DNA from 2 places in the Micromonospora sp. CNZ285 genome. Region 2 is predicted to be linked to the other one. Evidence: predicted binding sites of a transcription regulator. Region 2 holds the regulator's gene; the other holds the start of a gene.
The links. The regulator HrcA, encoded in region 2, represses chaperone genes, less so after heat shock. The targets are predictions, from matches to a motif close to GGTTNGCACNCTCNNNNNGAGNGTGCNAACC.
Positions count from the first base shown of each region.

Region 1 (3,407 bases), 620 kb from region 2:
CTCCAGCGCCGACCCGCGCTTACGGATCTCGACCCGGCCGACCCGCCGCTCCCGGAGCAGGGCGCGCAGCCGCTTGAGCGAGAACGGAAGCACGTCGGTGATCTCCAGGCAGCGGGCGAACGGGGTGGGCCGGGCCTCGTCGCCGTACAGGTAGGCGATCGACGGGTCGGCGAGCGTGGCGTCGAGGTCGGCGGCCAGCTCGGCGACCAGGTGCGCGCGCACCACCGCCGGATCCGGGTCGTAGAGGAACCGCCGGACCGGTCCCACCGGCGCCTCCTGCGCGCCCGTGCCGGTGAGGAGCGACACCGCGTCGTCGCGCTCGCGCAGCACCGTGGCGCGGCGCGGGACCTCGGCCAGCTCGCCGCACCACAGCGCCGCCTCGACCAGGTCGCCGTCCACGCTCACCCACTCCGCCTCGGCGCCGCCCGGGATGAGCGCGTGGTCCAGCCCGGGCGCCACCTTCACCACCGTGCGCGGCACCCGCGCGGCCAGGCCGGTGACGAAGTCCCACGGCGGCGAGTAGGCGTTCGGGTCGAAGACGCGCCGCCCGGTGCCCGCCCGCCGCCGGGCCGGATCGCAGAACACCGCGTCCACCCCGGTCACGTCGAACGCCGTGGCGTCACCACAGGAGACCGTCACCAGATCGGCGAGCCCGGCCGCCTCGGCGTTCGCGGCGGCCATCGTGGCGGTCACCGGGTCGGCCTCCACCGCGTACACCCGGATGCCGGCGCGGGCCGCGGCGAGCGCGTCGGCCCCCAGGCCGCACCCCAGGTCGGCCAGCGTGGTCACGCCCGCGGCGCGCAGCCGTGCCGCGCGCCGGTCGGCGACCACGCGGCGGGTGGCCTGCTCCAGCCCCGCCCGGGTGAGGAACATCCCGGCCGCCGCCGCGCCGAACTTGCCTGCCGCCCGGCGGCGCAGCTCCGCCTGGGTGAGCGCCGCCGCCGCGAGCCCGCCGGGAAGGCCGGCCGAGCGCAGCGCGGCCGCCGCCGCCAGCGGGTCGCCGCCGGCCACCCGCTCGGCCGCGGCGAGCGCCGCCGACCCCTCGGGGGTACGCAGCGCGGCGAGCTGGTCGAGATCCACGCGCTCATTCTCCCGGCCCGGTTCCGGCGCGACACGGAGGGCGACGCGTTGGCACTCTCCTTGACGGAGTGCTAGCCGAGGAATAACCTGCGATTAGCACTCTCACCCTGAGGGTGCCAACGCCCGAGCCTCGTGCCCGGGGGTTGAGCGCCAGGCGGACCGGCACCCGCGACGACGGCCCCGCCCGGTGGCATGTGGCAGATTGACGCTGGTCGGCGTGCCGGCCGGCAACGACACCAAGTACCCGGGAGGGTATGCCCGTGACTACCGCGACCAAGGTTGCGATCAAGCCGCTCGAGGACCGCATCGTGGTCCAGGCGAACGAGGCCGAGACCACCACCGCCTCGGGCATCGTGATCCCCGACACCGCCAAGGAGAAGCCGCAGGAGGGCACCGTCCTCGCTGTCGGCCCGGGCCGGATCGACGACAAGGGCAACCGCGTGCCGATCGACGTGAAGGTCGGCGACACCGTCCTCTACTCGAAGTACGGCGGCACCGAGGTCAAGTACGCCGGCGAGGAGTACCTGGTGCTCTCCGCCCGCGACGTCCTCGCGGTCATCGAGAAGTAAGCAACCGATCAGTGTCGTTGCCCCGGTCCGGCTCGCCGGGCCGGGGCAACGTCGCTTCGAAGGGATACTGATGGCGAAGATCCTCAGCTTCTCGGACGACGCCCGGCACCTGCTGGAGCACGGTGTCAACGCCCTCGCGGACGCGGTGAAGGTCACCCTCGGCCCGCGCGGGCGCAACGTCGTCCTGGACAAGAAGTTCGGTGCGCCCACGATCACCAACGACGGCGTGACCATCGCCAAGGAGATCGAGCTCACCAACCCGTACGAGAACCTCGGCGCGCAGCTGGTCAAGGAGGTGGCGACCAAGACCAACGACGTCGCCGGCGACGGGACCACCACCGCCACCGTGCTGGCCCAGGCCATGGTCCGCGAGGGCCTGCGCAACGTGGCCGCCGGCACCAACCCGACCGGCCTGAAGCGGGGCATCGACGCGGCGGCCGCCAAGGTCTCCGAGGCGCTGCTCGGCAAGGCCGTCGAGGTCTCCAGCAAGGAGTCGATCGCGCACGTCGCGACCGTCTCCGCGCAGGACGCCGCCATCGGCGAGCTGATCGCCGAGGCGATGGAGAAGGTCGGCCGCGACGGCGTCATCACCGTCGAGGAGGGCTCCGCGCTCACCACCGAGCTGGAGGTGACCGAGGGTCTCCAGTTCGACAAGGGCTTCATCTCCCCGAACTTCGTCACCGACCTGGAGGCGCAGGAGGCGGTCCTGGAGGACCCGTACATCCTGATCACCACCCAGAAGATCTCGGCGATCGAGGAGCTGCTGCCGCTGCTGGAGAAGGTTCTCCAGAACAACAAGCCGCTGCTGATCGTCGCCGAGGACGTCGAGGGCCAGGCCCTGTCGACGCTCGTGGTCAACGCGCTGCGCAAGACCGTCAAGGTCTGCGCGGTCAAGGCCCCCGGCTTCGGCGACCGCCGCAAGGCGATGCTGCAGGACATGGCGATCCTCACCGGTGCCGAGCTGGTCGCCCCGGAGCTGGGCTACAAACTCGACCAGGTCGGCCTGGAGGTGCTGGGCACCGCCCGCCGCGTCGTGGTCGACAAGGAGAACACCACAGTCGTCGACGGTGGCGGGCAGGCCTCCGAGGTCGCCGACCGGGTCGCGCAGATCCGCAAGGAGATCGAGGCCTCCGACTCCGAGTGGGACCGGGAGAAGCTGGCCGAGCGGCTGGCGAAGCTCTCCGGCGGCATCGCCGTGATCAAGGTCGGCGCGGCCACCGAGGTCGAGATGAAGGAGCGCAAGCACCGCATCGAGGACGCCATCGCCGCGACCAAGGCCGCGGTCGAGGAGGGCACGGTCCCGGGTGGCGGCGCCGCCCTGGCCCAGATCCTGCCGGCGCTCGACGACGACCTGGGCTTCACCGGTGACGAGAAGGTCGGCGTCTCGATCGTGCGCAAGTCGCTCGTCGAGCCGCTGCGCTGGATCGCCCAGAACGCCGGCCACGACGGCTACGTGGTGGTGCAGAAGGTCGTCGGCCAGGACTGGGGCCACGGCCTCGACGCCGCCACCGGCGAGTACGTCGACCTGGCCAAGTCCGGCATCATCGACCCGGTGAAGGTGACCCGCAACGCGGTCAGCAACGCCGCCTCGATCGCCGGCCTGCTGCTCACCACCGAGAGCCTCGTGGTGGAGAAGCCGGCCGAGCCGGAGCCGGCCGCGGGTGGGCACGGCCACTCGCACGGCCACGGCCACCAGCACGGCCCGGGCTTCTGACCCGAGCAGTACGGCCCGACGTCAGGGCACACCGCCGACCCGGT
Region 1 covers NZ_SPQD01000001.1:4,475,664-4,479,070, reverse strand. The annotation lists gene CLT75_RS20255 (THUMP-like domain-containing protein) at 1-1,080, opposite strand, end outside; gene groES (co-chaperone GroES) at 1,335-1,649, shown strand; gene groL (chaperonin GroEL) at 1,720-3,363, shown strand.
Region 1: a site for HrcA is predicted at 1,172-1,202, ahead of groES (co-chaperone GroES). Genes of this name have one in related genera too.

Region 2 (3,407 bases):
CTGGGCCCGGGGGCGCACAGCCACGTCGGCGGCGTGCGCTGGTGGAACGTCAAGCACCCGAGCGCGTACGCGGCGCGGCTGGCCGAGGGTGCCTCGCCGGCGCTGGCCCGGGAGCGGCTCAGCCCCGAGGAGCAGCACATGGAGGACGTGATGCTGCGGGTGCGGCTCGCCTCCGGGCTGCCGCTGGACGTGCTGGACGAACCCGGCCGGGCGGGCGCCGAGCGGGCCCGGGACGCCGGGCTGCTCGACGTCGGAGCGTACGCGCGAGGGCTTGTGGTGCTGACGCTGCGCGGACGGCTGCTGGCCGACGCGGTGGTACGCGACCTGCTGCCGTGACCGGCACCGGCCGGCCGCCCCCTCGGCCGGCCGGCGGTGTCACTTGATGAAGTTGTAGGTCATCGGGTAGCGGTAGAGCACACCCTCGTTGGCCTTGACCCCGCCGATGATCCCGAAGATCAGCGGCACCAGCCAGACCAGCATCGGGACGAAGAACAGGATCCCGCAGGTGATGACCGTGATCACCCAGGCGAGCACGCTGGCGATGGTCCAGGTGATCTGGAAGTTCAGCGCCGCGACCGCGTGGGCGCGGACCGTCGGGGACTGCTGACCGCGGGTCATCATCGCGATCAGCGGGGCGACCCAGCCGAGCAGACCGCCACCGACGATGACGCCGGCGGCACCGCCGAAGTGCGCCACCAGGGCCCACGTCTTCTCGTCGTTGTTGGCGTACGAGGCCGGACCGTACCCGCCGCCGGCGGGGTAGCCGGGCGTGCCGCCCGGCGGGGGGTAACCACCCGGCGGGGGGTAGCCGCCGCCCGGGGGCGGGTAGCCGCCCGGGGGCGGATAGTCACCGGGCGGGGGATAGCCGCCGGCGCCCGGCGCCCCGGACAGTGGAGCGGTGGGCGGTTCGCTGCCCGGCGACGAGCCGTAGGGCGCCGACGGGTCGGGCTGGGGGCCGGAGTCCCCTGCCCCTGGAGGGCGAGGAGGTTCTGTCATGGTCGCCACGGTAGGGGCACCGGTCAACTCGCACCAGAGCGACACAGACCGACGATGACCGGCTGTTCGGCCCTGGTGGGCGGCGCTGTGTGGTGGGCCGCACCGCAGGTCCGTCAGGCGATCATCGCGTCGGCGGGGGTGCCGACGTAGACTGGCACTCGCTACAGTCGAGTGCCAGCCGCCCGGCGGATGCCGCGTGCCGGCCCGGCCGAGGTGCGTCAGGAGGTGGGGAATGGGTCTCGACGACCGCAAACTCGCCGTGCTGCGCGCGATCGTCGAGGACTACGTCGCCACGCAGGAACCGGTCGGCAGCAAGGCCCTGGTCGAGCGGCACCAGCTCGGCGTCTCCCCGGCCACCGTGCGCAACGACATGGCGGTGCTGGAGGAGGAGGGCTACATCCGGCAGCCGCACACCAGCGCCGGCCGGGTACCCACCGACCGCGGCTACCGCCTCTTCGTCGACCGGCTGTCCCGGGTCAAGCCGCTCAGCCCGGCCGAGCGCCGGGCGATCGAGCGCTTCCTGGTCGGCGCGGTCGACCTGGACGACGTGGTGCACCGCACGGTCCGGCTGCTCGCCCAGCTCACCCGTCAGGTGGCGGTGGTGCAGTACCCGAGCCTGGCCCGGTCCAAGGTGCGCCACCTGGAGCTGGTGCCGATCTCCACCACCCGGCTGATGGTCGTCATGATCGCCGACACCGGCCGGGTCGAGCAGCGGCTGGTCGAGCTGCCCGCCCCGGTGCCCGCCGACGACGTGACCGACCTGCGCCGGCTGGTGAACGAGAAGCTGGTCGGCAGCCAGCTCGCCGAGACGCCGCCGCTGGTGCAGGCGCTCGTCGACGAGTCGGCGCCGCACCTGCGCCCGGCCATGACCACGCTGTCCACCGTGCTGCTGGAGACGCTGGTGGAGCGGCACGAGGAACGCCTCGCGCTGGCCGGCCAGGCCAACCTCACCCGGGGCGGCCTGCTCGACTTCCAGGGCTCGCTGCGCCCCATCCTGGAGGCGCTCGAAGAAGAGGTCGTGCTGCTCAAGCTGATCGGCGAGACCGAGCCGAGCACCACCCGGGTGCTCATCGGCGACGAGAACGAATTCGACAACCTGCGGGCCGCCTCGGTGGTCAGCACCGGCTACGGACCGGGCAGCACGATCGTCGGTGGACTCGGCGTGCTCGGGCCGACCCGGATGGACTACCCCGGCAATATCGCCATGGTGAGGGCCGTGGCACGCTACGTGGGCGAACTGCTGGCCCAGAACTGACCAGTCAGGGCCGACGGCCGGTTCCGGCCGACGACCGGAGCGACGCGAGACGAACATGAGGACACCTAACGCAGTGGCCAGGGACTACTACGGCATTCTCGGCGTGAGCCGGGACGCCTCCGACGACGAGATCAAGCGCGCCTACCGCAAGCTGGCGCGGCAGTTCCACCCGGACGTCAATCCGGACCCGGAGGCCCAGGAGAAGTTCAAGGACATCAACGCCGCGTACGAGGTCCTCTCGGACGACCGGAAGCGGCAGATCGTCGACCTGGGCGGCGACCCGCTCGCCCCGGGCGGCGGTGGCATGGGCGGCCCGGGCGGTCCCGGCGGCGCCGGTCCGTTCGTCGGCTTCCAGGACATCATGGACGCGTTCTTCGGCGGCGCCGCGGGCGGCAGCCGAGGGCCGCGTCCGCGTACCCGCCCCGGCGCGGACGCGATCCTGCGCCTGGAACTGGACCTCAACGAGACCGCGTTCGGCGTCGAGGCGCCGATCACCGTCGACACCGCAGTGCTCTGCACCACCTGCTCCGGCGCCGGCACCGCCGCCGGCACCCACCTGGCCACCTGCGAGGCGTGCGGCGGCCGGGGCGAGGTGCAGTCGGTGCAGCGGACCTTCCTCGGTCAGGTGGTCTCCGCCCGGCCGTGCACCGTCTGCCAGGGCTACGGCACCACCATCCCGCACCCCTGCCCGACCTGCGCCGGTGACGGCCGGGTACGCACCCGCCGCTCGCTGACCGTCAAGATCCCGGCCGGGGTCGAGGACGGCATGCGGATCCGCCTGGCCCAGCAGGGCGAGGTCGGCCCGGGTGGCGGCACCGCCGGTGACCTCTACGTCGAGATCCACGAGCGGCCGCACGACGTCTACTCGCGCAAGGGCGACGACCTGCACTGCCGGGTCACGGTGCCGATGACCGCCGCCGCGCTCGGCACCCGGCTGACCATCAAGACGCTGGACAGCGAGGAGACGGTCGACGTCAAGCCCGGCACCCAGCCCGGCAGCACGCTGCGGCTGCGTGCCCGGGGCGTACCGCACCTGCGCGGCACCGGCCGGGGTGACCTCTACGTGCACCTGGACGTGCGTACCCCGACCAAGCTCGACGCCGACCAGGAGCGGATGCTGCGCGACTTCGCCAAGACCCGCGGCGAGGAGGTCGCC
Region 2 covers NZ_SPQD01000001.1:3,854,593-3,857,999, reverse strand. The annotation lists gene hemW (radical SAM family heme chaperone HemW) at 1-336, shown strand, start outside; gene CLT75_RS17390 (DUF4870 domain-containing protein) at 376-996, opposite strand; gene hrcA (heat-inducible transcriptional repressor HrcA) at 1,229-2,251, shown strand; gene dnaJ (molecular chaperone DnaJ) at 2,325-3,407, shown strand, end outside.